2 regions of the Blautia fusiformis genome follow, and region 2 is predicted to be linked to the other one. Evidence: riboswitches for the same ligand, from Rfam matches in the RefSeq annotation. Region 2 holds a riboswitch; the other holds the start of a gene.
What was found. A riboswitch is a leader RNA that binds a small molecule or an ion and turns the genes downstream of it on or off. The one in region 2 is predicted to bind ZMP and ZTP.
Positions count from the first base shown of each region.

Region 1: it holds a riboswitch for ZMP and ZTP, as region 2 does, so the genes downstream of both, LKD46_RS12925 (IMP cyclohydrolase) here and LKD46_RS04110 (formate--tetrahydrofolate ligase) in region 2, are expected to answer to the same signal.

Region 1 covers NZ_JAJEPT010000015.1:46,288-61,624, reverse strand. The annotation lists gene groL (chaperonin GroEL) at 1-1,387, shown strand, start outside; gene LKD46_RS12940 (DUF6106 family protein) at 1,505-2,008, shown strand; gene guaB (IMP dehydrogenase) at 2,076-3,530, shown strand; gene LKD46_RS12930 (peptidoglycan recognition protein family protein) at 3,643-4,359, shown strand; ZMP/ZTP riboswitch at 4,457-4,538, shown strand; gene LKD46_RS12925 (IMP cyclohydrolase) at 4,625-5,338, shown strand; gene LKD46_RS12920 (phosphoribosylaminoimidazolecarboxamide formyltransferase) at 5,377-6,561, shown strand; tRNA gene LKD46_RS12915 (tRNA-Gly) at 6,726-6,798, opposite strand; gene LKD46_RS12910 (lysozyme family protein) at 6,965-7,654, opposite strand; gene LKD46_RS12905 (3D domain-containing protein) at 7,817-8,896, shown strand; tRNA gene LKD46_RS12900 (tRNA-Phe) at 9,001-9,073, opposite strand; gene LKD46_RS12895 (iron-containing alcohol dehydrogenase) at 9,204-10,388, opposite strand; gene LKD46_RS12890 (NAD(P)/FAD-dependent oxidoreductase) at 10,701-11,603, shown strand; gene trxA (thioredoxin) at 11,653-11,952, shown strand; gene LKD46_RS12880 (DUF6020 family protein) at 12,054-13,877, shown strand; gene LKD46_RS12875 (Crp/Fnr family transcriptional regulator) at 13,874-14,554, opposite strand; gene LKD46_RS12870 (B12-binding domain-containing radical SAM protein) at 14,778-15,337, shown strand, end outside.
Region 2 covers NZ_JAJEPT010000003.1:116,033-131,369, forward strand. The annotation lists gene LKD46_RS04070 (MFS transporter) at 1-885, shown strand, start outside; gene LKD46_RS04075 (sensor histidine kinase) at 1,325-2,491, opposite strand; gene LKD46_RS04080 (response regulator transcription factor) at 2,488-3,165, opposite strand; gene LKD46_RS04085 (TlpA family protein disulfide reductase) at 3,371-4,519, shown strand; gene LKD46_RS04090 (CD1871A family CXXC motif-containing protein) at 4,547-4,699, shown strand; gene LKD46_RS04095 (4Fe-4S binding protein) at 4,707-5,555, shown strand; gene LKD46_RS04100 (helix-turn-helix domain-containing protein) at 5,619-6,347, opposite strand; gene LKD46_RS04105 (sodium-dependent transporter) at 6,569-7,969, shown strand; ZMP/ZTP riboswitch at 8,210-8,291, shown strand; gene LKD46_RS04110 (formate--tetrahydrofolate ligase) at 8,365-10,050, shown strand; gene LKD46_RS04115 (methylated-DNA--[protein]-cysteine S-methyltransferase) at 10,600-11,133, shown strand; gene LKD46_RS04120 (MGMT family protein) at 11,241-11,549, shown strand; gene LKD46_RS04125 (hypothetical protein) at 11,623-11,964, shown strand; gene LKD46_RS04130 (MarR family winged helix-turn-helix transcriptional regulator) at 12,078-12,530, shown strand; gene LKD46_RS04135 (MATE family efflux transporter) at 12,520-13,872, shown strand; gene LKD46_RS04140 (putative ABC transporter permease) at 13,996-14,883, shown strand; gene LKD46_RS04145 (biotin transporter BioY) at 14,964-15,337, opposite strand, start outside.

The sequences.
Region 1 (15,337 bases), on a different contig from region 2:
CAAGACAAACGATGTAGCAGGTGATGGTACTACAACAGCGACTGTACTTGCTCAGGCAATGGTTCATGAGGGAATGAAGAACCTGGCAGCAGGTGCCAACCCGATCATCCTCAGAAAAGGTATGAAAAAAGCAACAGATGTTGCAGTAGAAGCGATCAAGAACATGAGCCAGGCAATCAACGGCAAAGAGCAGATCGCTAACGTAGCAGCAATCTCTGCAAGTGATGAGCAGGTTGGACAGCTTGTTGCTGATGCTATGGAGAAAGTTTCCAAAGACGGTGTTATCACTGTTGAGGAGTCCAAGACCATGCATACAGAGCTTGACCTTGTAGAAGGTATGCAGTTTGACCGTGGATATATTTCCGCATACATGTCCACAGATATGGAGAAAATGGAGGCAACTCTTGATGATCCGTACATCCTGATCACAGACAAGAAGATCAGCAATATTCAGGAGATCCTTCCACTTCTTGAGCAGGTTGTTCAGGCCGGTGCGAAACTTCTCATCATCGCTGAGGATGTTGAGGGTGAGGCCCTTACAACTCTGATCGTCAACAAACTGAGAGGAACCTTCCAGGTAGTAGCTGTAAAAGCTCCTGGCTATGGTGACAGAAGAAAAGAGATGCTTCAGGATATCGCGATCCTGACAGGCGGACAGGTGATCTCCGATGAGCTTGGTCTTGACCTGAAAGAAGCTAAGATGGAGCAGCTTGGACGTGCAAAATCTGTTAAAGTTGCAAAAGAGAACACAGTTATCGTTGATGGTCTCGGTGACAAAGATGCCATTGCAAAACGTGTTGCACAGATCCGTGCGCAGATCGAGGAGACAAAATCCGAGTTCGATAAAGAGAAACTTCAGGAGAGACTTGCAAAACTGGCTGGCGGCGTAGCTGTTATCCGTGTAGGTGCTGCTACTGAGACAGAGATGAAAGAAGCAAAACTTCGTCTTGAGGATGCTCTTGCAGCAACAAGAGCAGCTGTTGAGGAAGGTATCATCGCAGGTGGCGGATCTGCTTACATCCATGCTTCCAAAGAGGTTGCAAAACTTGCAACAACACTTGAAGGAGATGAGAAGACAGGTGCTTATGTGATCCTGAAAGCTCTTGAGGCTCCGCTGTTCCACATCGCTGCAAACGCAGGACTGGAAGGCGCTGTTATTATCAACAAAGTAAGAGAGTCTGAGATCGGTACAGGCTTCGATGCTCTCAATGAGAAATACGTAAACATGGTTGAGAACGGAATCCTTGATCCGGCTAAGGTTACAAGAAGTGCTCTTCAGAATGCTACAAGTGTTGCATCTACACTCCTTACAACAGAGGCTGTAGTTTCCACAATCAAAGAAGATACTCCGGCTCCGGCTGCAAACCCGGGAATGGGAATGATGTAATTATCAGCTGAGCAGGTGAAATAATTAATTCACAAAATGAGAGGGCCTGCGCCATAGACGCGGCTCTCTTTTTGTGTTATAATCAAAAAGTCAGTAAATTACGAAAGGAAGAAACAAATGAGTGACTTATATTCAGAGCTTCTGGTAAAAAAGAAGCAGACAGCGAAAGATCTGGTTGTGAAATACGGTCTGATAGCGCTGACGGTGATCATGGTCCTGGGAGGCCTTGTGCTGAATGTACTTTTGCTGGTACCGGCTATTGCACTTGGTATTGCATGTTATTTTGTAATACCGAAGACAGATCTGGAGTACGAGTATCTGTTTGTTAACGGAGAACTGGACATTGATATGATCATGTCAAAATCAAAAAGGAAAAGAGTGAAATCGCTCCAGCTTGCGGAGGCAGACCTTGTGGCACCATTAAAGTCCCACAGAATGGACTATTATAATGGCAATCAGAAGATGAAAGAGTATGATTTTTCATCAGGAATTGAGGATCATAAACGCTATGCAATGATCATAAGAGACAGTGGAGAAACCTGCAAAGTGATCCTGGAACTGGATGACGCACTTGCAAATACCATGAAAAATTCTGCACCAAGTAAAGTTTTTTTGGATTGACATGAATCTTGTTTTTTGTTACACTAGTTCACAAATTTAAAATATCTTACACAAGGGAGGAAATGCAATGGGTACTATTATTGGTGAAGGCATTACGTTTGATGACGTCCTTCTGGTTCCGGCTTATTCTAAAGTGATTCCGAATCAGGTAGATGTTTCAACGTATTTAACCAAGAAAGTAAAGCTGAATATCCCCATGATGAGTGCGGGAATGGACACAGTTACAGAGCACAGAATGGCAATTGCCATGGCCAGACAGGGTGGTATCGGTATCATCCACAAGAATATGTCCATCGAAGCACAGGCAGAAGAGGTTGATAAGGTTAAACGTTCTGAGAACGGTGTTATTACAGATCCATTTTATCTTTCACCGGAGCATACACTGAAAGATGCCAATGATCTGATGGCGAAATACCGTATTTCCGGTGTTCCGATCACAGAAGGCAGAAAGCTTGTAGGTATTATCACAAACCGTGATCTTAAATTTGAGACAGATTTCAGCAGAAAGATCAAGGAGTGCATGACTTCTGAAGGACTGATCACAGCCAAGGAAGGAATCACACTTGAGGATGCCAAGAAGATCCTTGCGAAATCCCGTAAGGAGAAATTACCCATTGTAGATGACGACTTTAATTTAAAAGGACTCATTACCATCAAGGATATCGAGAAACAGATCAAATATCCGCTTGCAGCCAAGGATGCACAGGGACGTCTTCTCTGTGGTGCGGCAGTTGGTATCACAGCCAATGTACTTGCACGTGTAGATGCACTTGTGAAAGCGAATGTGGATGTAATCGTAATTGATTCCGCACATGGTCATTCTGAGAATATCTTAAAAGCAGTCCGCGAGATCAAGGCTGCATATCCGGAACTTCAGGTTATCGCAGGTAACGTTGCAACAGGAGCAGCTACCAAGGCACTGATCGAAGCTGGTGTAGATGCAGTTAAAGTTGGTATCGGACCTGGATCTATCTGTACCACACGTGTTGTTGCAGGTATCGGTGTACCGCAGGTTACTGCTGTTATGGATTGCTATGAAGTAGCCAACAGCTACGGAATCCCGATCATCGCAGATGGTGGAATCAAGTATTCCGGAGACATCACCAAGGCTATCGCGGCAGGCGCCAATGTCTGCATGATGGGCAGCATGTTTGCTGGATGCGATGAGAGCCCGGGAACATTCGAGCTCTATCAGGGAAGAAAATATAAAGTATACCGTGGAATGGGATCTATTGCAGCTATGGAGAACGGCAGCAAGGATCGTTACTTCCAGGAGAACGCCAAGAAGCTTGTTCCAGAAGGTGTTGAAGGACGTGTTGCATACAAAGGACACGTTGAGGATACCGTATTCCAGTTAATTGGCGGTTTAAGATCCGGTATGGGTTACTGCGGAGCAGAGAACATTGAGAAGCTGAAAACAACAGGCAGATTCATTAAGATCTCCGCTGCATCTCTCAAGGAGTCACATCCACATGACATCCATATCACAAAAGAGGCTCCAAACTACAGTGTAGATGAATAATAAAGGAAAAAAAGGTAAGACCGGTAAAAAGTCACCCAGGCCGTCCCATAGCGGGCGGCCTGTTTCCGTAAAGAAAACTTCCTCCGGGTCTTCCAGAAGAAAAAAGAAGTCTTTGAGAAAAAAGAACCCGATCAAGATCCTGCAGAGGATTGTGCTGATATGTATCATTGTGATCGTTGCTTTTGCTGCGTGTGCGTTAGGATACGCATTTTTTGAGATGCGCATGGAACAGAGTGAAACTCAGTCCGGACAGGAAGAAATATCCGGGAATGCCAGCGGAAATGGCGGACCGGAACAATGGCAGGCAGAAGGAGCACCTTTTATTGATGTGGAGCTTCTGACACCGAATTCCTATTCCAGACCACAGATTTCTATCGAACAGGTAAATTATATAGCCATTCATTATACGGCCAATCCGGGATCTACTGCCATATCCAACCGGAATTATTTTGAAAATCTTGCGACAACGCAGGACAACAAAGTCAGCAGTCATTTTGTGATAGGTTTGGAGGGAGAAGTGGTACAATGTATTCCCACTTCAGAAATATCCTATGCCACAAATTCCAGAAATGTAGATACCATATCCATTGAATGCTGCCATCCGGATGAAACAGGGCAGTTTAATACAGCAACCTATGATTCGGCGGTAAAGCTGACAGCGTGGCTTTGTACACGCTTTGGACTGACTTCGGATCAGGTGATCCGTCATTATGATGTCACAGGTAAAGACTGTCCGAAGTATTACGTGGAAAATCCCGATGCATGGATCCAGATGAAATCAGACATTGCAGCACAGATCCAGACAGATTATGCATTACAGGGGAAATAAAGTGTTATTGTTTATTTTGTGAGCAACAAGAAGTCTGGAAAAATAATTTCTGAAAATAGGGGCTTGAAAATTAAGAAGAAGTATTGTAGTATAACAGCAGAAGCTGCATGACTGGCGGAAAGTAGGATTACCTACAGGGAGTGCAGTGAAGTGAGAAGCCGACCGCCTGGGCAGCCTGATAAGGGGTGTCCAGGCGGTTTTTTGTTACCGTTCATATCCTGGGATAAGCCCCGGGCCTTACATTAGACAAGGAGGACTGTGAAAAATGACGACATTTTCACTTGAAAAAGAACTGAAAGAAAATTCCTATCCGGGAAGAGGAATTGTGATCGGACGTTCCGCTGACGGGAAACATGCAGTTACTGCATATTTTATTATGGGAAGAAGCGAGAACAGCAGAAACCGTATTTTTGTTGAGGATGGGGAAGGAATCCGTACACAGGCTTTTGATCCGTCCAAGCTTACAGACCCGAGCCTGATCATTTATGCACCGGTACGTGTCCTTGGAAATAAGACCATCGTAACAAACGGTGATCAGACAGATACGATCTATGAGGGAATGGACAGACAGCTCACCTTTGAACAGTCTCTCCGCAGCAGAGAGTTTGAGCCGGATGCGCCGAACTATACACCTCGTATTTCAGGTGTTCTTCATGTTGAAGACGGTAAATTCAATTATGCGATGTCTATTTTAAAGAGCAATAACGGAAATCCGGATTCCTGTCTTCGTTATACATTTGCCTATGAGAATGCGGCGGCAGGACAGGGACGTTTTATCCATACTTATAAATGCGATGGAAATCCACTTCCAAGTTTCGAGGGAGAGCCGAAGCTGGTAGAGATCCCAAGCGATATTGATGAGTTTACGGATCTCCTCTGGAAGAGCCTGAACCAGGATAATAAAGTTTCTCTCTTTGTTCGTTTTATTGACATTGAGACAGGAAAATATGAATCCAGGATCGTAAACAAGAATAAATAAGAAAATAGGGATATCACAGAGAACGGAGGAGCTTTTTCATGAAAGAATTACAGTTAAAATACGGATGTAACCCAAATCAGAAACCATCAAAGATCTATATGGCAGATGGAAGTGAGCTTCCGATCCAGGTACTCTCCGGAAGACCAGGATACATCAACTTCCTGGATGCCTTTAATGGCTGGCAGCTGGTACGTGACCTTAAGAAAGCAACCGGACTTCCGGCAGCAACTTCATTTAAGCATGTATCTCCGGCAGGTGCTTCCATCGGACTTCCGCTGAATGAGACACTGGCAAAGATCTACTGGGTAGGTGATATGGACTGGAAGAATTTTTCCCCGCTTGCATGTGCGTATGCAAGAGCAAGAGGTGCAGATCGTATGTCATCATTTGGTGATTTTATTTCTCTTTCTGATGTCTGCGACAAAGATACCGCAATGCTGATCAAGAGAGAGGTTTCTGATGGTGTGATCGCACCAGGATATACAGAGGAGGCTCTTGAAATTCTGAAGCAGAAGAAAAAAGGCAATTACAATGTGATCCAGATCGATGAAAACTATGTTCCAGAACCTTTGGAGCACAAACAGGTATTTGGAGTCACCTTTGAGCAGGGCCGCCAGGAGCTGGCAATTGATGATGCGCTGATCTCCAATATTGTAACAGAGAATAAAGAGCTTACGGAAGAAGCCAAGAGAGATATGAAGGTTTCTCTGATCATCCTGAAATATACACAGTCCAATTCTGTATGCTTTGTTAAGGACGGACAGGCTATCGGCGTTGGTGCAGGACAGCAGTCCCGTGTACATTGTACACGCCTTGCAGGTCAGAAGGCAGATAACTGGTATCTCCGTCAGTGTCCGAAAGTACTGGAGCTTCCGTTTAAAGACACGATCACACGTGCGGAGAGAGATAATGCCATTGATGTTTACATTGGTGAGGAATATATGGATGTCCTTGCAGATGGTGCATGGGAAAAGACATTCACAGAGAAGCCGGAAGTGTTCACAAAAGAAGAGAAGAGAGCATGGCTGGATGGTCTTACCGGCGTGACACTGGGATCCGATGCATTCTTCCCATTCAGTGATAATATCGAGCGCGCATATAAGAGCGGTGTAAAATATATTGCAGAGCCGGGTGGATCTGTACGTGATGACGCAGTTATCGATACATGTAATAAGTATGGAATGGTGATGGCATTTACAGGAATCCGCCTTTTCCACCACTAAAAGATGCATGCCTTGGCCATGATATGCAGCTGAAATAAAAGATAAAAAATATAAAGTCCCGAATCTGAATTTCTGGAAAAAAGAGATCAGACCCGGGACTTTTTGATCGAAAAAGGATAGTTTTAAAAATAAAAAAGAACTCTGAAAAACTCAGAGTTCTGAAGAGCGATAGACGGGGCTCGAACCCGCGGTCTCGACCTTGGCAAGGTCGCGCGTTACCAACTACGCCACTATCGCATATGTCTTATCGTTTCAAGTGTTTCCCTCAGCGACAAGACATATATTAGCATAGATTTTATATTCTGTCAAATGTTTTTTGGAATTTTTTTGAAATTATACACAACATATAAAGTTTATTCCAGACGTCTGAAATAGAACTTGTATATGACAATATTTCGGTGGTTTATGAGTTATTGTCTAAGTGGTAATAGCGCAAAACATGATCCGGATAGTATTGGTCACCATAGTCCCATGGACCGGCAGGATCATGAAGGGGATCATCTTCATCACGTTGTGTGCCGCCGCTTGCCATCTGAGCAAAGGCCTGAGCACTTTGGGCCGTCCACACAGTCTGACCGTTTTCTTCCAGATAAGCAAAATAGGAATCGGCTCCGAAATTGTATGCCTGCAGAGCCAGACGGATTTTGGAAAGATCAGTCGGACCGGTACAGACGGCCTTTTCCAGAGCATATTTCAGTTCCTGGATGCCACAGGAAATAGAGTAAGAAGGATCTGTGATACCATTGGGCTGCTGAGGATATCTGGTGTTGTAGGCTCCTTCTGAGGACTGCATGGGATCGGTACCCTGTCCGGAGCTTTCCTGCATCATCACAGCCAGGATCAGGTCTACATAGTCGGACATATCATATTGTGCTGCTTCGCTGGAAACCTCATCGCGATAAGCTTCACAGGCTGCATTGATCTGATGGGTTTCCTTCTGCCTGCCGGAAAATTTGGAAAAACGCAGAAGGATACAGCCCACGATCAGCAGAAAAAGACATGTCAGAAAGATCTTCTGCCTTCGCACCTGCTGTACACGGAGTTTGTGGCGCTGTTTTTTAGTAAGGGTTGGTTTCTTGTGTTTTGTATTCATATAAGTATTGTATCCGTTACGGATAGATTTGACCAGTTAAAAAATATGATCTTTTTGTTAAAAATTTCTGAAGACTGTCCTGTGAAATTGCAAAATATGATCTGATATGCTATGATAGTCGGGACAAACCGTAGAATGCCGGAAGAAAGGAGGCAAGATTTCATGCGAAAAAAGCTTCTGGCAATTATTTTATGTGCTTCTATGCTTTTCCCTGCATCCGTATCAGCAGAGGTACTGGGATATGAAGCAACACTGGATACATATACAAAGGAGAAAAAAACACCTCAGCAGTTTCAGATCGATGATGGGGCGGGAAATACAGTAAATGTTTTGGCGAAGAGTGATACGCTTTATGTTACAGCGAAAAATACGGAAATCCGGTCCAATCCGGGAGACAGTGGTACAGAGCTGCGTTCTGTGATCCTGGGAACGAAACTTGAAAGAATTGCAGTCTGTGACAATGGCTGGAGCAAGGTGACCTTCCAAAAGAAAGGTGAGGACAAGATCATCGGTTATGTTTCGGACAGCGTGCTCAGTGATACGGAGATCGTAAATAAATTTACAGATACAGTTACAGCGGCACAGGACAGTGATATCCTGGATTATCCCGGCAAGAAGGACGGAGAGGTTGTAGGAGAGGTCCTTCAGGATGATGAGCTGAAAAGAACAGGTACGGTAGATGCTATCTGGAGCAGGATCGTTTACACAGATGACAGTGGTTCAGATCACGTCGGCTATATTCCGACCAGCTGCCTGGAAGGTTATCAGGCTACGGAAGTGGCCAAGGCAGAGCAGGAAAAGAATACAAAAGCAGGATCCCTTACCAAGAGTTCCGGGGAGGGCGTTTTTGCGGATGCGGTGGATGGTGTAACTTCCACAGGTGGTTCCGGAAGTATCGCAGCTGGCGTACAGATCGGAACGCCGGTATCAGTATCTTCGGACGCGACACTGAAACCACTGGGAACATTCCGGATCACGCATTATTGTCCGTGCAGCATTTGTTGCGGACCATGGGCGAATGGAATTACTTCCACAGGAGTAACGGCCACTACCAACCGTACGATCGCAGTGGATCCGAGTCAGATCCCATACGGTTCCAAAGTAGTGATCAATGGACAGGTTTATGTTGCAGAGGACTGCGGAGGAGCGATCCGGACCAATTGCATTGATGTATATGTGGCAACACACTCCGAAGCAGAGCAGAAGGGCGTGTTTTATACAGAAGTTTATTTGCTTCAGTGATCAGAAAAAGACTGCTGTAGATTCCACAAGGGATTTGCAGCAGTTTTTTGTATAAAAAAACTCTGACCAGCAGAGGCTATTCTGCGATCAGAGTAAAAAAATAATGCCCAGAGCCGGAATCGAACCAGCGACACGAGGATTTTCAGTCCTCTGCTCTACCAACTGAGCTATCTGGGCATGTCTCTTTCGAGTACTTTGTTACTTTAACACATTTATGTAGAGAATGCAAGGAAAAAATAAAAAAAGCAGATGTTTTTCTGAAAAATCTGATTTTCAAAAAAACATCTACAATATTATGGCTACAGATTTATCTGGCAGCAAGATAGATTTTTTCCATATCTTTCATGTTCAGCTGTTTGAACACACCGATGGTACGGGTGTCTTCAAAGCTGCATTTAAACGCTAGATCATGGATCTCCTTTTCTGTAAGATCAAGACCAAGCTCATGAAGGCTGGTAGGCATCTGGATGGAACGGAAATAATCTTCCATGGCTTCTATGCCGGCAAGAGCAGTTTTGTTGAAGTCGGTACTGCAGGGAATGTCAAAGATATTGACTGCAAACTGGGCAAAGCGTTCCGGATTTGCATCATAAACGTAACGTGCCCAGCTTCCCCACAAAGCGGCAAGACCGGCTCCGTGAGCCACATCGTAGGTGCCGCCCAGTTCATGCTCCAGCTGGTGACAGGCCCAGTCACCACCGCCGGTTCCGCAGCCGGTAAGTCCATTGTGGGAAAGACTGCCGGCCCACATGATCTCTGCCCGTGCAGTATAATTATCCGTCTCCTTCATCAGGATCCGGGAGTTATAGATCACGGTCTGCATCAGAGATTCGCTGATACTGTCGGTGATCTCCATGGTTTCGATATTTACAAAGTACCGTTCCATAGTATGCATCAGGATATCCACACAGCCGCTTTCGGTCTGATATTGCGGCAGGGTATAGGTGAGGCGGGGATTTAAAATAGCAAAACGTGGGCGGCACAGATCGTTGCGGGCACTACTCCGTTTCAGCCAGCCCTCTTCATTGGTGATCACACAGGATCCGCTCATTTCACTTCCGGAAGCTGCGATCGTCAGGATAACGCCTACAGGAAGACAGGCTTTTGGGGTTTCGGTGCGGAGAAAAAAGTTCCATACATCTGTATCCGGATTGGCAAGTCCATAGCCGATGGCCTTGCAGGAATCAATAACGCTGCCACCGCCAACAGCCAAAAGAAAATCAACCTGTTCTTTGCGGCAAAGCTCAATACCCTCACGTACCTTGGAGAGACGGGGATTGGGAACCACACCGCCAAGAGTGACATAGGAAATTCCAGCTTCATCCAGAGAAGATCGGATCTCATCGATCAGACCGGAGCTTACTGCACTGTGGCTGCCATAATGGATCAGTACTTTGTTGCAGTTCTGCTCTTTTAGAACAGTGCCGATCTTAAGGTGTGTATCTTTTCCGAAAATAACCCGGGTAGGGGTAAAATATTCAAAATTTCTCATAGAGATTAGGCTCCTTTTTATGATTCATGATCTATTGATAAATATAAGGAATCCGTTTCCTTACAGGTCAAGCAGATATTTATGATCCCGCAGGGGTATCATCTTGATTCATTTAATTGGTTTAAAGTCGTTATAATAATAGCATAGAAGAGAAACAGACGCAAATAAAAGCTATTGAAAAAAAGGTGTAATTTTGGGGGAATGTGGTATAATGACTTCTGTGAAGGAAAAGTGACCTGATCACAGAAACAGACCAATGCGAAGCGTATATTATAGAACAGATCCAAACGAAGAAGAAAGCAGGTGTCTGAAATGGAGAATATCATTATCATAGGAGCAGGTCCGGCCGGAATCTCGGCAGCACTTTATGCGGCAAGAGGAAATATGGATCCGCTGATCATAAATACAGGGATCGGTTCACTGGAAAAAGCGGAGAAGATCGAGAACTATTACGGACTGGAACAGCCGCTGTCCGGCAGAGAGCTTTTCGAAAGAGGTCTTGCCCAGGCAAGAGCACTTGGAGTACGGATCCTGGATGCCCAGGTTGTGGGAATGGGTGGTTTTGATACTTTTGAGGTGAAAACTACCGCAGGAGATTTTGAGGCACGCAGCGTGATCCTGGCAACCGGAAGCAGGAGAGCTTCTGCCAGGATTCCGGGAGTAAAGGAATTTGAGGGAAAAGGTGTCAGCTACTGCGCAGTATGTGACGCATTTTTTTACAGAGGAAAAGAAGTGGCAGTGCTTGGAAACAGTGATTTTGCTCTTCACGAGGCGGAAGAACTTTCTCATACCGCTTCCCGTGTGACGATCTTTACAGATGGAAAGAAACCGGAATTTTCAAGAGAAAATCCGCTTCCGGTTAACACCATGAAGATCCAGGCGATCGAAGGGGATGAGCGTGTTTCCGGCATCCGCCTGAAAAGTGATGTGTCCATGCAGGAAGCAGGTACCGGAGCAGATTCTTTTGTGCCGGCAGAGGGAGTCTTTGTAGCACTTGGTACAGCCGGAAGCTCGGAGATGGCCCGCCAGATCGGAGCGGAACTGAATGAAAAAGGAAATATCCGGGTCAATGAAGAGATGGAGACTACAGTTCCGGGACTGTATGCAGCAGGTGATTGCACCGGTGGACTTCTCCAGGTGGCAAAAGCTGTTCATGACGGTGCCCAGGCAGGACTTTCCGCCTGTCAGTATGTGCGGAAGCTTCTGAAGGCGTAAGCATAAGCTGATACTAAAAATAAATACAGGATCAAGGAGGAATTTTATCATGGCAAAAGTTTTTACAACAGACAATTTTGAAACTGAGGTATTAAAGGCAGAAAAGCCGGTACTGGTAGATTTTTGGGCAACCTGGTGCGGACCATGCAGACGTCAGGCTCCGGTCGTGGAAGAGCTTGCAGAAGCCGGATATGAGGTTGGAAAGGTTGACGTAGACAAAGAGCCATCACTGGCACAGCAGTACAAGATCATGAGTATCCCCACACTGCTGGTATTCAAAGAAGGAAAAGAGACCGCACGTTTTGTGGGACTGACATCAAAGACAGAGCTTGAGGCAGCGCTTCAGTAACCAAAACAGAAAACAGAAAAAACAGATACAGCTCTGGGAACCGAAACGGTTTCCAGAGCATTGTTGGCTTACTGAAAATTTAGACAAGGGTTAATCAAAATATGGATGAGAAAATAATAAAAAAGAATGCAGTGCCTGTGATCGCGGCAATGATCACAGCGCTGGCCTTTTCTTTTACGGGCCTTCCAATGGATGGAAATACTTCTGTAGAAAAAATGAGCGATGTTTATAATGGATTGGGATGCACGGGCTTGCTTGCATGGATCCTGCTTCTTATTTTATACGTGAAAGGATGGGAGGGCTACCGGAAATACAGAAACTGGCAGGCACATGTTTTGGCAGTGATCTTTTCGGCGGGAATGCTTCTTGGAACTTCTTATTTTACAAATGGAAACTGGGATTTTCTGTTTGGCGCAAAGAAACAGATCCTGATCTCAGCCGGATGCTTTATAGGATTTTATATTATCTGTGATATGGGAATCACTTATTTCTGGAGGATTCCTGAGATGGAGTTCTTCCGAAAGGCCTGCGGGCGTATCCCGGCCAGAGAGGAAGAAGTAATGTGGTTCCGCCTGGCAAAGATATCTATGATCATTGGATGGACACCGTTTATCCTGGCATTTCTCCCAGGTTCGATCCCGGCAGATGGATTTCGGCAGCTGGATGTATTTTTGGGAGCTATGCCGCTGGACAATCATCATCCATGGGTCCTGACGATGATCATGGGTGGACTGCTGACACTTGGAAAAACTATCTGGTGTTATAATTTTGGAGTATTTTTGATCGTCATTGTGTTTACTTCTGTGGAAATCTGGTGTTACAGTGCGGTAGTCCGCTATCTGTACAGATGGAAGGCTCCAAAATGGATACTTTTTGGTACTGTTCTGCTGTTTGCATTTGTTCCCATATTTGGAAGCTATGCCCAGGCAGTGATCAAAGATGGATTATATACGGCAGTCATTACTTTGTATTTTGCAGTGTATATAGATATTTGTCATTCCTTTTCCAAGAGAAAGGCAGTATATTTATTTCTTCTGGGAATCAGTGTTTGTCTTACCCGAAATAATGGCATTCATCTGGTCCTGCCTTCTTTGATCCTTTTGTTTTTCTTCCTGGTAAAGGGCGCGAGGAAATATGCATTTATTGTAGCTGTCTGTGTTTTTGCCTGTTATCTGGGCGTAGAAAAGGGGGCAGCACCTGCCCTTGGCGTGGCACCTGGATCCCGATGTGAAATGCTTTCGGTACCGTTTCAGCAGACTGCCCGATATCTGAGAGAATATCCGGATGATGTAACCGCAAGTGAGAAGAAAGCGATCAACAGGATCCTGGATTATGATGTTCTTGCCGAGAAGTATAATCCGGAACTGTCGGATCCTGTGAAAATTACATTCAGGTTCAGAGATGATGATAATGATCCTAAATTGGATGGATACATGAAAGATTATTTTAAAGCCTGGTTTGCCATGTTCTGTCGTCATCCGGGAGTATATGTCCAGGCGACATTGAATAACACCTACAGCTATAATGATCCGTTCCATATGGGAAGAGGACAGCAGGGCGTGTACCGGTTCTACATAGATAAACTGTATCAGAAGAAATCCGGGATCGATGTCAGTTATGTTGGGCCAAAAAAAATCCAGTATATATTCCGGCTTTATGATGAATTATGGATGCGCGCACCTGGCCTGGGACTTATTTTAAGTGCAGGAACGTATACCTGGCTTACTCTGTTGCTGATGGGATATCTTCTGGTGAAGAAGCAATGGAAAAAACTCCTGATCTTTGCCATACCGGTGCTGAATATACTGATATGTCTTGTGTCTCCTGTAAATGGGATGATCCGTTATATGTGGCCGGTAATGACTATTATGCCGATGCTGTTCTGGTGGATCCTGCAGCCGGCACCTAAAACATCTTCAAATTAAAAAGTATTCATCATTTCATAAAGACGTCTTTTATCCAGAATGCGGATCGATCCCCGTGAGATCTGGATAGAGCCGTCTTTATTCATTTTTTTAAGGCTGCGGCTGACAGCTTCTCTGGCACTTCCGATGGAGCGGGCGATGGCTTCCTGTGTGAGAGCGAGCTCATCGGAACCGGTATCTGCAGCTTCATCCAGAAGAAAGGCTGCGATTCTCTGAGTCAGGGTCATAAAAAATGTCCGTTCGATTCCTGCGATCACATCTGAGAAATGTTCAGTTGTCCGTTTGTAGATGAAATTTTCCAGATAGATATTGTTTTTCATCAGCCGGGAAAAAGGAACTGCCGGAAGCAGAAGCAGATCACAGTCTGTTTCTGCATCGATCTGTACATCAAATGTAATGGCAGAAAGCATGCAGGAGGCGGAAAGAGTGCAGATGTCACTGTCCCTTAAACGGTAAAGGGTTGCTTCTTTTCCCTGAGCGGACAGTAGATAAACACGGAGAACTCCCTTCAGAAGAAAAAGAGTTCCCAGGCACTGGCGCTCTTCAGACTGTATGGCAGCACCTGCCGGGTAATGAAGCTCGCGAATGTTATCAAGAAGAAAATTCCGATCTTCTTCCGTCATATGTTCCCAGAAGGGAAACGCCTGAAAATAATTCAGACAGCTGTTTCGATCCATAAAAAGATTACTCCTTTATAAAAATATATAGTACTCATTTTAACGCTGTTTGGATGGAAATACAACAAAAACGGCATTTTTGCGACAGGAGGGAAATCCCTGTTTTTCTATTTACATCCGGTGGCGGGAACGTTATAATCATAAAGCGAAAAGGATCAACAGAGAAATAATGAAAACTGCCGGGGAAAGAAATTATCCGACAGAAGTTAGGAGAATATAAAATTTGAAAATCTTACTTGCAGCATGCAATGCAAAATATATCCATTCCAATCTTGCGGTATATAACCTGAAATCCTGTTCCGGAGAATACAGCTCCAGGGTTGTGGTCAAAGAGTATACGATCAATCAGATCAGGGATGACATTTTAAAAGATATTTATCTGGAGCAGCCGGATGTGGTCTGCTTTTCCTGCTATATCTGGAATATTTCCTTTGTCAGGGAGCTGGTGCCGGATCTTAAGAAAATCCTTCCACAGGTGGAGTTTTGGGCAGGAGGCCCGGAGGTATCCTACGATGCGGTGGAATTTCTGAAAAAGAATCCTGCGTTTTTTGGAGTGATGGTGGGAGAAGGAGAGGAAACCTTCCATGAACTGGCAGGTTATTATATAGAAAGAAAACCGGAAACTTTGAGCGGGATCCGCGGAGTAGCTTTTCGTGATGAAAACAAAGGCAGGGATATTGTACACACGGGCTGGCGGGAATTGATGGATTTAAGTAAAGTTCCGTTTGCATACAGCAATCTTACAGAGTTTAAAAACCGCATTATTTATTATGAGAGCAGCAG
Region 2 (15,337 bases):
TTCCCGGACCGTACCGGATTTGCTTCCGGCGTTGTGGTAACTGCCAACGGACTTTGTGGATTTTTCCTGGCGCCGCTGAGTCGAAAGCTGCTGGAGGCAGAGGGCGTGCAGAAAACCTTTTTGATCATTGGGGCAGCCATCGCAGTTTCCTGGATCCTGTGCGGCATCTTTTTTCAGGCACCCGATAAGCGACTGGTGAACGCAGGTGGCTCTGCGGCAAAGTCCGGGACATCGGAGATGAAGCAGTATACATCCGGAGAGATGATGCGTACAAGAAATTTTTATCTTCTTCTTGCGACCATGTTCTTTGGACTGATTTCTTATTTTATGGTTTCACCGGTATCCCAGACCTACCAGATCGACCTTGGGATCCCGTCTGCAGTGGCAGTCAGCGCCGTTATGCTTGGATCCATTGTCAATGCGGGAGCAAGACTGGTGCTTCCGACACTGGCAGATAAAGTGGGAAGGATCGTCTGCATCAAAGGAGTGCTGATCGTGGCAGTAATCGCTATGGGAGTTCTCGCTGTATCAAGCTCCCTGGCAGTAACGGTTGCCATTGTTCTGATGTACGGCTGCTACGGAGGCATCATGGGAAGCTTCCCGTCTCTGACAAGCTCTATTTTCGGAATGAAGCATACCGGGGAAAATTACGGATTCGTCATGTTCGGCATCGTATTTGCAACCTTTGGCGCACCGGCGATCTCCGGCCTGGTGAGCAGCAAAGGCTATGAGATGAACGTGGTATTTGGAATCGGAGCTGTTTTTGCAGTGATCGCATTGGTATGCCTGACTCTACTTGGACGGAATCTTGTGAAAGAGCATGCCGAAAAATCTGCCGGAGTAAAGAATGATACAGCACAGGTAAGCAAACCACAGGCAGAATAAGTCTGAATGTAACTGGATGCAGAGCTGTATCAGCTGCCGGATCAAAGACAGCTGACTGAGAATCAGAAAACAGAAAAACCTGGAAGAAATAAAATGCCTGTGGCTGATTTCTTCCAGGCTTTTTTTGAGTTGCCGGAATCAGATATTTCTGCTAGGATAACGAAAGGATGAGAAAATCAGATATTGTTTTTGACTGTTTATTTTGATCTGTCGTTCGAAGAAACCGTGAGACGACATAATACAAGAAACAGAGAATTTGGTGAAAAAGATATGCGCAGATGGTGGAGAGAAAAAGATTTTTCTTCAGTTCTCAGGGAACAGGCTATTACCTGCGAAATGGATACAGACAGTATTGTTGAGAAAATATACTCGGATTTGAACGCAGATCGCAAAGCGATTGCGTTCATGAGCATATAAAGTAAATGTAATACAAACATGTTCAGACTGGCAGAATAATTGCAATCATGCTGCCTTTTTTGCTGCTTTCCAGTACTTTTACCTGTCCGTTATGCTGTCGGACAATTTCACTGACAAGTGCAAGCCCCAGGCCGGCACCTCCCATAGCGCGGCTTCTTGATTTATCTACACGGAAAAACGGGGTGAAGATTTTTTCTTGATATTCGGGAGGAATGCCGATCCCGGTGTCGGAGACTTCAAGAAAGACATAATTGACCGACGTGGATGTATCTGTTATTTCTTCGGAAAGATGGATATTTACGGTTACTTTTCCACCGGAGTGATTGTATTTGATCGCATTTTCCACAAGATTGTACACAGCGCGATACAGCAGCAGATAGCTTCCGGTAATAATGCAGTCCCCCTCCTGCTGGATCAGTTCAACATCCTTCTGTTCCGCTACAGAAGCCAGGTCGCAGAAAACCTCATCCGTCAGTGCTGCCAGAGAGATCCTTTCGGAACGTTCAACAGTCTGTACACCGGTCATATCCAGGAGGATTTCAGCCAGATGGGAAAGTCGCCCGGTCTGTTCCTGGAGCATGGCAAAAATCTCCTGATAATCTTTTAAAGCAGGTGCTTCCCTGCGGGCAAAGACCTCCAGATTTGTCTGGATAACGGCAAGAGGAGTCCTCAGCTCATGGGCTGCATTGGCAGAAAACTGCTTCTGGGCAGTAAAGGCCTCATCCAGGCGTGCGAGCATTTTGTTAAATGAAATTGTCAGGCGGGAAATTTCGTCATTGGTAGCAGGAACTTCAAGAGCCTCTGAAAGGTTCTGGACCTCTATTTGGTTTACCTCCTGGCTGAGTCTGCGAAGCGGAAGTAATGCCTGACGGCTGATAAAATAAGTGCAGATGCTGCTGAGAAGGATGATGATCCCTGTTACCATGAGTCCTTTGGTGAGAAAAAGTTTTTTGGTCAGCTGCAGCTGATCGGAAAGCTCCGGAAATAAGACGGAGGGATTCATATTAAAGGTGATGGGAGTAGAATCTGTGTTATCGATCCGTATCATGTAATCTCCCAGATCCTCCATTCCGGCAACTGCAGACTGGCTGATAAAAAAATACATCAGAATGCAGGTGACTGTCATAAGCAGTGCGGTGATCAGTGTCAGACGCCATTGAAGAGAAAGCTTTCCGGTTATTTTTTTCATTGTATATCCTCCGTTAAAATGTAACCCTGGCCGATCTTATTCTGTATTGGATCAAAGCCGAGAGCCGTGCGCAGCTTTTTTCGAAGAGAAGAAATGTGGACACGAATGGAATTGCTGAGACTGTTGACGCTTCCGTCCCAGATATGCTCGATCATTTCTTCTGGGCTTATGATACGGTTCTGATGAAGAAGGAAATATTCCAGAAGAGAACTTTCCTTTCGGGTCAGAGAAAGAGGAAGTCCATCGATACTGGCCTTTCTTGTACGGGTATCAAAGCTGATACGTCCGCATTGCAGACATACATCCTGCTGGATAAATTTCCTTCGTGTCAGACTTCGGATCCGTGCCTCCAGCTCTTCAAAATGAAAAGGCTTTGTGAGATAGTCATTGGCACCGAGATCAAGCCCTTCAACCTTGTCCTGGATCTGTCCTCTGGCAGAGAGGATCAAAACGGGAGTGGAAGTATCGGATTCCCGAAACTGGCGCAGGATTTCCAGACCATCAACGCCTGGAAGGTTCAGATCAAGAAGGATGAGATCATAATTTTCCACCAGACATAATTCCAGTCCTTCATCCCCGTCAAAACATGTGTCCGCTTCATAGCCATCCATGCGAAGTCCCTCCGCAATAGACTGGCAGAGCTGCTTTTCATCTTCGATTATCAATATATGCATAATAAATTCTCCTAAAAAACAGTTGATTTTGCTTTGTTATCTATCATATCATGTATAGCATAAAATTCCTGTAAATTTTTTTATTTCTTAACAGAGATTTTATACAGGGGATGATATAGTAAGGCTACAGAGAACAAAATTAACATATAAAATATACGCCGGTTCCGGATATGGGCCGGTGATATCAGAAGGGAGAATATAAACAATGAAATTAAGAACACAGAAAATAACAGCACTTATGGCAGCAGCGGTATTAGGAATATCTGCATTTGGAAGCGTACCGGTAACAGCGGCAGAAAGCACGGAAACAGCAGAGATCGGAGAGGCAATGGCGGTGGATGGAGAGGCAGTTTCATCAGATCTGGTAGCAGGTACATTTAAGCCTTCCGACGTAACCTGCAAGGCACAGGATTCTTATGAATATCCGTTTCTGGGACTGAAGCTTTCGCTTTCGAAGGAGCTGTTAAAGCAGATCAAGGACCAGAGCATTGCAATGCTTACCACGGAAGATTTTGAGAATCAGACCAACGCAGTGACATATGCCTATGTAAGCTGGAGCAAAATGACAGAGGAACAGAAAAATGCCGAAATACAGAAGATGGGAACCGGATATGACGACTGGGTGGCAGGTCTGGACAGAATTGGCACAATTGGCGTTTATGACGAAGCTTCACAGAAAAAGCTGGATGAGATCACTGGCTGTACAGAGCATAAAGAGCTTGGAAGCAGCAGTGACGGGAAATACAAATATTATCTGAGCACCAACAAAGATGCAGATGAAAAGCTGACAAAGGAGCTGGAAAAGATCAAAACCGACATTACGGAAATGACACCGTATCAGAATATTTCTGTGTTTGACCAGCCACAGGATACCAGCGTCAACCCGGAGGATGTAAAATCTGTAGGAAAATTTGAAACAACAGGAATAGATGGAAAAACATATACAGAAAAAGTATTCAGTGACTATGACCTGACGCTGGTAAATGTTTTTACAACCTGGTGCTCACCATGCGTAAAAGAAATCCCGGAACTTCAGGAGCTCTATAAAGAAATGAAAGATAAAGGCGTCGGAGTAGCAGGCGTGGTGCTTGATACTACAGATGAAAAGGGAAATCAGGACGAAGAGGCTGTAAAAAAAGCAGGCATTCTTCAGGAAAAAACAAAAGCAAAATATCCGTTCCTGATACCGGATACTACTATGATGAACGGCCGTCTGCAGGGGATTTCCGCATTTCCTGAAACATTTTTTGTTGACAAAGATGGAAACATTGTAGGCGATACCTATACAGGAAGCCATACACTGGACGAATGGAAGGAAATCGTGGAAAAAGAGCTTAAAAACGTTTCAAAGTAAAAGATGATCATTATGGAGAGTGGAAAAATGATTCGGAAAATAACAGAATCCAGGTGGATCGGACCTGCTCTGGCGGTTTTGGGAATTTTACTGATGATACTGGGAATCTGCAGGGGCGAAGTGTCTGTAGTTTTTACAAAAGCGATCAACATCTGTATGGAGTGTATTGGCATTGGATAATAAGAAGATGAAAATAAATGAATGGCCGCGGCATGGGATCCAGGCATTGTGGGCGGCCCTTACAAACAGTCACATATCAGGCTTTGTGACTGGAAAGATCTATACCGGAAAACTGAAAAATGTCTGTGTTCCGGGGCTGAACTGTTATTCCTGCCCCGGGGCAAGAGGGGCCTGTCCCATTGGTTCCCTTCAGGCTGTGATCGGAAGCTGGAACTTCAAGATGGCATATTATGTAGCTGGATTTCTGATCTTTGTAGGAGCGTTGCTTGGAAGACTGGTGTGCGGATTTCTCTGCCCCTTTGGACTGATCCAGGATCTGTTGAACAAGATTCCTTTTCCAAAGAAGATCCGGACATTTCGGGGAGATAAGCTTCTGCGAAAACTGAAATATGTGATCTTTCTTGTATTTGTGATCATACTTCCCATGTTTGTAGTAGATATCATGGGCCAGGGAGCACCATATTTCTGCAAGCTGATCTGCCCGGCAGGAACACTGGAAGGAGGTATCCCTCTGGTGCTGCTGAACAAATCCATGCGAAGTGCAGTAGGCTGGCTGTACATGTGGAAAAATACAATCCTGGTGATCACCATTATCTTATCAATTATGATATACCGGCCATTCTGTAAGTATATCTGTCCGCTGGGAGCTTTTTATTCGGTATTTAATAAAGTTTCCGTTTTTCGTTACAGAGTAGATAAAGAAAAATGTGTTCACTGCGGAAAATGCAGGAATATCTGCCAGATGGAGGTCGATCCGACGGAAAATCCAAACAGTACAGAATGTATCCGATGTGGAAGATGTAAAAAGATATGTCCGACACAGGCGATCCGGTGTGGGTTTGCAGGCAAACCCTGATACAGAAAAATACGAAAACGGTACAGCTTATAAAATATAAGGTGTACCGTTTTTTGCAGAAAACTACTTTTCCATATTATCTATCAGTAACATATTCAGCTGTTCCCAGCGCTTCAGATCTTTTTTTGTAAAAAGCAGCTGGTGGCGGAACGCTTCGGTAAGCTCTTGTGGTTTTAAAGTGATCACACATTTGAATGCGCAGGGCATCAGATCCGCACTGGAAATCCCACACAAAAGTCCTGTTGTAAAATCTCGAAGCTCCAGAGGATTAAAAATGTACAGGAGATCTTCTTCCAGTGGGTTATACTGATTTACAAAGGAAAAACGGATCAGCATATCACTGTAAAGAACTTTTCCGGTGTAAAAAATCTCACTGCTTCTTCCGTTGGCAGAAACAGAACAGATCGTTAAGGTTGCTTCGTATTTTCCGGATTCGCCTTTTTTTTCATAAATATCGATGACGCCATCCTTCGTACGCTGATAGCGTCCATCGTAAAAGTAAAAATATAGCCGCTGTGCCTGAAAAAATGGGCTTTTTTGTCCTTTTCCCGGTGCATTGGACGGTTTACTGGCTGTTTCAGGAAGACCAGTGGTAAGCTGGGACATAGATACCTGGAGAATCTGGCTGATATCATACAAAGTTTCGATATCAACGGAGATATCTCCATTTTCATATTTGCATACGGTAGCTCGACTTTTATGGATGGCATCTGCCAGATCCTGCAGAGTCATCTTTCCGGCTTTTCGGTATTTTCTTATTTGTTCACCTACATAACAGGTAAAATTACTCATTTTGTTTCCTCATACTATCTATTTTTCTTATTAATTTTTATTGTATACGATTATATCGGAAAAACCGGTATTTTGTAAAGTAGTAAGAAACTTTTTTGAGATAAAATTTCGTAAAAAGAAACTTCTGCCATTTGCACTTATCTTTATTTAAGGTAAGATATGGCTGTTAGGCTGAAGGTTTCAGCCTATATCAAATATATACTTGAAGAGGGGAAATTGAAATGAAAGAAAAAGGAAGTAGCTTTTCCGGCTCAATAGGCTTTGTCCTGGCGGCAGCCGGAAGTGCAGTAGGAGTTGGAAATATCTGGAGATTTCCATATCTCTGTGCCAAAGATGGCGGAGGACTTTTCCTGCTGGTTTATCTGGTACTGGTACTGACTTTTGGATTTGTACTGTTGACAACGGATGTAGCACTTGGGAGAAAGACAAAGAAAAATGCATTGAGGGCTTTTGAATCTCTTGATCCAAAGTGGAAATTTTTAGGACATTTAACGTTTATGGTTCCGGCATTGATCATGACCTATTATTCTGTTATCGGTGGATGGATTGTAAAATATTTTTTTACTTATATTATTTCTGATGGGAAAGATGCGGCTTCAGATGTATACTTTACATCATTTATTACATCAGATATTGCACCCGTTGTATTTATGCTGATCTTTCTGGCACTGACTGCCTGGATCGTATTTCGTGGTGTGGAAAAGGGAATCGAAAAGTTTTCCAGGATCATTATGCCGGGGCTGATTCTTCTGATTGTGATCATTGCGATTTTTTCACTGACACTGTCCCATACTGATACGGATGGAACTGTCCGCACCGGTATGCAGGGGCTGGCTGTTTACCTCAAACCGGATTTTCATGGATTGACGGTAAAACGCTTCCTGGAGATCCTTCTGGATGCGATGAGCCAGTTATTCTTTTCCTTAAGTGTATCTATGGGAATCATGATCACATATGGTTCTTATGTGAAAAATGAAGTTAATTTAAATAAAGCAACAAATCAGATTGAGATCTTTGATACCGGCGTTGCGTTTCTTGCAGGAATGATGATCATACCGGCTGTTTTTGTATTTCTCGGAAAGGATGGAATGGCTTCCGGCCCAAGCCTGATATTTATCTCACTGCCAAAGGTTTTTGATGCCATGGGAGTATTTGGCCGTCCGGTGGCAATTGCATTTTTCCTGATGATGGGATTTGCGGCACTGACTTCCTGCGTGTCTGTCATGGAGACACTGGTTGCAAACTGCATGGAACTCTATCACAAACCCCGTAAGAAAATGTGTGGTGCTGTCGGAATCTATTCTCTTGTTACAGCAGTGCTGATCTGCCTTGGTTATAACAAACTGTATTTTGAACTTAAACTGCCAAATGGTTCCGTTGGACAGCTGCTGGATGTGATGGATTATATCAGCAACAGTTTTCTGATGCCGTTTATCTCACTTTTGACAAGTATTCTGATCGGCTGGGTGATCGGCCCTGACTGGATCATAGGAGAAGTGGAACGAAATGGGGAACACTTCAAACGGGCAGGGTTATATCGCTTTATGATCCGTTATGTAGTGCCGGTTGTAATGCTGATATTATTCCTGGTATCTACAGGATTTGCAGATTTGATTTCATAAGTGTGGTAATATGTTTATGGCGTCTGGACAGTCGCATTAACGGATGACCAGTACAAGATACGATTAAATAACAGAGGATTTGATGAAAAAAGATATGTACGAATGTTGGAGAGAAAACTAATACATAGAACGGAAATGATTCAGAAAATTAGACTTAGCTCACTTTAAAAGTGAAAAAATAATTTGATAATTTCTTGACAAGTACTAATAAATATGTTAGTATTCAATCATCAAATTAATAAAGTCTTCGGTGACTGACGGAGTTGTGGGATAACCACGAGGGAGCCGGAGATTCGATGAGTCGACCGTCTGGGCAGTATTTGAAAAACTTCAGATACTGCTCTTTTTTATGGGATAAAAGATGCAGACGGTTGCAGCGGAGAAAGGAGAACATTATGGGATTTAAAAGTGACATCGAGATTGCACAGGAGTGCACAATGGAGCCAATTACCAAGATTGCAGAGAAAGCAGGTATTGATGACAAATATCTGGAGCAGTATGGTAAATACAAAGCAAAGATCGACTATAATCTCCTGAAAGAAACAGACAAAAAAGACGGCAAACTGATTCTTGTGACAGCTATCAACCCGACACCGGCCGGGGAAGGAAAAACAACTACAACGGTAGGTCTTGCAGATGGAATGCAGAGACTTGGAAAAAATGTTATGGTAGCTCTTCGTGAGCCATCCCTGGGACCGGTATTCGGTGTCAAAGGTGGTGCGGCAGGCGGCGGCTATGCACAGGTAGTTCCGATGGAGGATATCAACCTTCATTTTACCGGTGATTTCCATGCAATCGGTGCGGCAAACAACCTTCTTGCAGCAATGATCGACAACCATATTTTCCAGGGAAATGAGCTGAACATCGACCCAAGAAAGATCACCTGGAGACGTTGCGTGGATATGAACGACCGTCAGCTTCGTAATGTAGTAGATGGACTTGGCGGAAGAACAAACGGTATGCCGCGTGAGGACGGATATGACATTACCGTAGCATCTGAGATCATGGCAGTTCTCTGTCTGGCAAGTGATATCAAAGATCTGAAAGAGAGACTTTCCAGAATCATCATCGGATACACTTATGGCAAGGTTGCTGAGCAGAAACCGGTAACAGCAGGAGATCTTCACGCAGAGGGTGCTATGACAGCACTTCTGAAGGATGCCCTGAAACCAAACCTTGTTCAGACACTGGAGCATGTTCCGGCAATCGTTCACGGCGGACCATTCGCAAACATCGCTCACGGATGTAACTCCGTAACAGCTACAAAGATGGCTATGAAGCTTGCTGATTATGCCATCACAGAGGCTGGATTCGGTGCTGATCTTGGAGCTGAGAAATTCCTGGATATCAAGTGCCGTATGGCAGGTCTTACACCAAGTGCCGTTGTTATCGTAGCAACCGTACGTGCTCTGAAATATAATGGCGGTGTTGCAAAAGCGGATCTTAACAATGAGAACCTCGAGGCTCTTGAAAAAGGTATCCCGAACCTTCTGAAGCATGTAAGCAATATCAAAAATGTATATAAGCTCCCATGTGTGGTAGCTATTAACGCATTCCCGACCGATACCAAGGCAGAGCTTGATTTTGTGGAAGCAAAATGCAAGGAGCTTGGCGTAAACGTAGCACTTTCAGAGGTATGGGCAAAAGGTGGCGAAGGCGGAATCAAGCTCGCTGAGGAAGTAATCCGTCTTGTTGAAGAGCCGAATGACTTCACATATGCTTATGAGCTGGAAGGCTCCATCGAGGACAAACTGAACCAGATCGTACAGAAGGTTTATGGTGGAAAGAAAGTGGTTCTTACAGCAAATGCCCAGAAGCAGGCGAAACAGCTGGAGGCACTTGGATTTGGCAACTGCCCGATCTGTGTAGCTAAGACCCAGTACAGCTTAACAGACGACCAGACAAAGCTTGGTGCTCCGACAGATTTCGAGGTAACAGTAAGAAATCTTAAGATTTCCGCAGGTGCAGGATTTATTGTTGCACTGACAGGTGAGATCATGACCATGCCAGGACTTCCGAAAGTACCGGCAGCAACCAAGATCGACGTAGACGAGAGCGGTAAGATCACAGGACTGTTCTGATATAAAGATTTTTTGAGGGGAATTCAGATAGAAAGCGGTAGAGCCTGCAAAAATAGAGGCTCTGCCGCTTTTTATATTGTTGTGGAGAGAGTATTGAAAAACTTTTAAAAGCAGGAAAAACACTGGGTTTGACGATCCCGTGATACGAATTTGATACGAAAATCCCCGGAAGTGGTCGAGACTTCCGGGGGTTCTTGTTCCGTTTATGTAAGGTGGTTTAATCCTTTAGGCTGTTACTGCCTGTCGTTTCTGTCCAGCCTAGCCACAGTTGCCATAACAGAAACAAAGAAAGTAATTATAGAACTTGTCATAGGACTTTACATCCTTTCAGCTGGAGGTTCGGCAGCAACAGCATTATAGCATGTTCAAAACAAAAATGGTATAATATTATAAATTGTCAAGAATATCAGCAATCTCCTGCTGCTTGTTGGGATAAAACTCACAATGTCGAGGAAATCGCAGAGGGGACGCGCATGTGACATTTGTGTTAATTAAGAGGAATGCTATAGAAAATATTGTAGAGATAAATGAATGTGGGGGGGGAAAAATATGGTATACACATGCAAATATAAATCGCTAATCGGAGATATTTTACTTGCTGCAGATGAAATCGGACTTACCGGTTTGTGGTTTGAAGGACAGAAATATTTTGCAAATACACTTCCGGAAGATTATGTTCCACAGGAAACGAAAATTCTCACAGAAGCAAAAAAATGGCTGGATGTATATTTCTCCGGTGAAGAACCGAACTTTACTCCACCACTTCATCCGAACGGTTCAACATTCAGAAAGGCAGTGTGGCAGATTTTACTGGATATTCCCTATGGACAGACGATTACATATGGAGAAATTGCGCGCAGAATTGCAGTGATGAAAAACACTTCCCATATGTCCGCCCAGGCAGTAGGCGGTGCGGTTGGACATAATGAAATTTCCATTATCATTCCCTGCCATCGAGTCATAGGAACAAATGGAAGCTTGACGGGCTATGCCGGAGGAATTGACAAAAAAATTTCACTTCTTAAGCTGGAACATACAGATATGAGCCGTTTGTTTATTCCAAAGAAAGGAACTGCACTGTAAAACTCAGGCTGAGAGGACGGTCTGGTACAGGCGTCCACGAAAAGACAGATATTTTATTTATGAAAGCATGCTATGAAAATTGCCAGCAGGATTTCGGAGGAATAATTATGGGAAAAATACTGGATGAAGATTTAATCTACGAGATACTGTCCGTGGTGGAAGAGATACCTGAGGGAAAAGTGGCCTCCTACGGACAGATCGCACGGCTGATCGGGCGGGATAAAAATTCACGTCTTGTAGGAAAAGTCTTAGGTATGGCAGAATTTTACGGGAAGTATCCCTGCCACAGAGTTGTGAACCATGCAGGGCGTACTGCACCAGGCTGGAGAGAGCAGAAGATGCTTCTGGAAGACGAGGGTGTGGAGTTTAAGGCAAATGGATGTGTAGATATGAAGCAGTATCAGTGGGAGGAGTAGTGTTTTATGAATTGTAGAAATATGATGCAGATCCCGGAGCTTACAGAAGTTCTGAAGCTGAAAGCAGGGGAAAATGGTCTGGAGTAGTTTGTCCGATGGTGCTATTTTGCAGACTGCCTGCAGTGCATCAAAAGTGAATACAGGATTGAATAACTATATCCATGGAGGAGAATTCGTAGTTCTGACAAATCCCAGTGTCACCGACGACAGCCGGAAACTCGTGCTGGAGGAAAAGGACAGAAACGCCGCAGAGCAGCTGTCTTCCTCTATTCTGGATGCAGAACATTTAAGCCGAGAGCGTGTGATGGCACAGGCCAGATATCTGAACCTTGCACCGCTTACCATGACCGATGAGCAGATGGAGAAAGGTCTTGAGATCTTTGAAGACTCTCTGAAAGAGGCATTGGAAGCATAGATTAATAGAACGTTACTCTGCAACAGAAAAATAAAACATACTTGACAAACCATAAATTCCTCATATAATTATCAATAGTAATTAACTAAGATAATTATATAAGGAGTTTTTTTATGACAAATGAAAAGATCAAGCGGATGTTTGATGCGTTTTATCAGGCGAAGCGGATCCGGGATATGCTTCCGCCACTGCCGCAAGGGGTGATGCCGTCCTATATTCAATATCTGGATGTGATCCACTCTCTGCAGAAGGAAAAAAAAGATATCAGGATTTCCGATCTCAGTGACGCCATGAACCTGCCGCGTCCCGGTGTCACCAGAACAGTGAAAGAAATGGAGGCAAAGGGATATCTTCAGAAGCTCATGTCTCCGGATGACGGGCGCGTTACTTACATCTCTATAACAGAAAAAGGAGAGAATCTTTCCAGAAAGTATGACCAGGATTATTTCAGCAGTCTGGCACCCTATCTTTCAGAGATTTCCGAAGAAGAAGCAGACAGTATGATCCGGACCATCGGGAAATTTTATCAGATCATGTGTGACAGGAGGGAACATTATGACAAGTGATAAGGCAGATTTTACCCAGGGAAATATTCTGAAGAAGCTGGTTGCATTTATGATGCCGGTACTCGGTGCGCTGATCCTGCAGGCTGCCTATGGTGCGGTCGATCTTCTTGTAGTTGGAAGATTCGGTTCCACATCCGGACTGTCAGCGGTTTCCACCGGAAGTCAGGTACTGAATCTTGTTACCTTTGTAGTGATCCAGTTTGCTATGGGTATCACAGTTCTGATCGCACGTTATCTTGGAGAAAAAAGACCGGAGCAGATCGGCTCTGTTATCGGTGGGGCTGCGATCGTTTTTACCATGATATCTGTCGTGCTGTTTATTGTTATGGTAGGCTTTGCACATCCGATCTCCGTGCTGATGCAGGCACCAGACGAAGCGGTAGTGCTGACTGCATCTTATGTACGGATCTGTGGCAGCGGAATTTTCTTTATTGTCGCGTATAACCTACTGTCTGCTATTTTCCGTGGCCTTGGTGACAGCAAATCTCCGTTGCTGTTTGTGCTGGTGGCATGTATTGTAAATGTGATCGGAGATCTGGTACTGGTAGCCGGGTTACATATGGATGCAGCAGGAGCAGCTATTGCTACGGTTTCTGCTCAGGCCTTAAGTGTTGTATTTGCAGTAGTTCTGTTGATAAAGAAGGAGCTTCCTTTTACCATCACAAAGAAAGATTTCCGGTTGAATCCCCAGTGCAGACGTTTTCTAAAGATCGGACTGCCGCTGGCACTTCAGGAATTCCTGACGCAGATTTCATTCCTGGCCTTGTGCGCATTTGTCAACCGCCTGGGTCTGGAAGCATCCTCCGGTTACGGAGTTGCATGTAAGATCGTAAACTTTGCCATGCTGGTTCCAAGCTCTCTGATGCAGTCCATGGCTTCCTTTGTTTCACAGAACGTAGGAGCCGGAAAGCCGAAACGTGCGAGAAAATCCATGCTTACGGGAATTGGAGTTGGCCTGTTTGTGGGATGCCTGGTATTTATCCTGATCCTGCTGAAGGGTGATGTGCTGGCAGGATTCTTTTCAACAGATGCCGGCGTTATCCAAAAGGGCTTTGATTATCTGAAGGGGTTTGCTCCGGAGACACTGGTAACGGCTGTTCTGTTCAGTATGATAGGCTATTTCAACGGAAACAACCAGACCATATGGGTTATGGTCCAGGGCCTGATCCAGACGCTTCTGGTACGACTTCCAATGGCGTACTTTATGAGTATCCAGCCGGATGCCAGCCTGACAAAGATCGGTCTTGCAGCACCGGTATCTACCACAGTGGGAATCATTCTGAACATCGGATTCTTTCTGTACTTTACCCGTGTGAAAAAAGAAATTGTTTCGGAAGAATGACCGGATAAAGGGATGTAAATGAGAGGGGTGATATGATATAATCAGAATCACCCCGGCAGAGGTGATGGTACTGACCCTGAAATAGCTGCCGGAATCTTGACAGCTGTAAAGGAGGAGGACAGGATGATTTGCGGGATGACGTATTTTCAGATATGTCTGTATTTTTTGTTTTATTCTTTTGGAGGATGGGTCGTTGAAGTTATCTTCCATGCAGTAACCTTAGGAAAGGTTATAAACCGGGGATTTCTCAACGGTCCGGTATGCCCGGTGTATGGATTTGGTGTACTTTCCGTGTTTGCATTGCTTAATACGCTTCAGAGCGGCGGACATCAGATGAGTGAGGGAATGATCTTTCTGTTTGGAATCGTTCTTGCAACTGCGGTGGAGCTGGTTGCCGGATGGCTTCTGGATGTATGCTTCCATGCAAGATGGTGGGATTATTCAAATAAGCCGCTGAATTTTCACGGCTATATCTGTCTTGAGTTTTCCCTGATATGGGGACTTGCCATTGTGATGGTCGTAAAGGTTTTTCAGAAGTATGTGGAGCGTCAGGCTTCTCATACACCTTCCACACTGGAATGGGTTGTTATGGCAATTCTGTATGCGGTGTATCTGGCTGATCTTATTGTAACAGTGGCGGTGATCCGCGGACTGAATAAGAAGCTTACCCGACTGGATAAGGTACGTGCGGATCTGCGGATCGTGAGTGATAAGCTCAGTGATACTCTGGCAACAACTACCATTGATACAGCACAGAAGGTGGGAGAAGGAAAGGTTCAGGTTGCTCTTGCTAAGGCAGAGCTCAGAGATGCGACTGTGGCTCAGAAAGAAAGATCTGCCGAAATGCTTCGGATGAAGAAAGCGGAGCTTCAGGCACAGTTTGATGAGCTGTCAAGCTCTATCACAAACCATACGGTATTCGGTCAGGGAAGAATCATTAAGGCTTTCCCGGAGATGAAGCACAGAGATTATTTTGAACTGATCCAGGAACTGAAGAAAAAACTCAGATAAGAAAAATGAAACGCGATAAAGAGGCAGCAGGAAATGTTGGAAATTTCCTGCTGCCTCTTTTGGAGTATCAAAATTTCTGCTTATCGGATTCGTTTCTTTATCATTGGTCCGATGATCATGGCGATGATCATTTTTATGAGATCTGCCGGGATAAACGGAATTACACAGATTCCAAGAGCTGCTTTGAAAGTGGAATCTGCAACGATGCAGAACCATACAGTTCCGAAAAGATAGCATACAATTGTTCCTGCGATCATACCAACGAGCTGGATCAGAGGTTTATGGCAGTTGTCAATTACCAGTCCGGCAATAACAGCCATAACGATAAAGCCGATGATGTATCCGCCTGTAGGACCGGCCAGCTTTGCAGGGCCGCCGGTAAATCCGGAAAATACCGGAAGACCTACAAGTCCAAGCAGAAGATAGATCAGATAGCTGATGGTTCCTTTTTTCC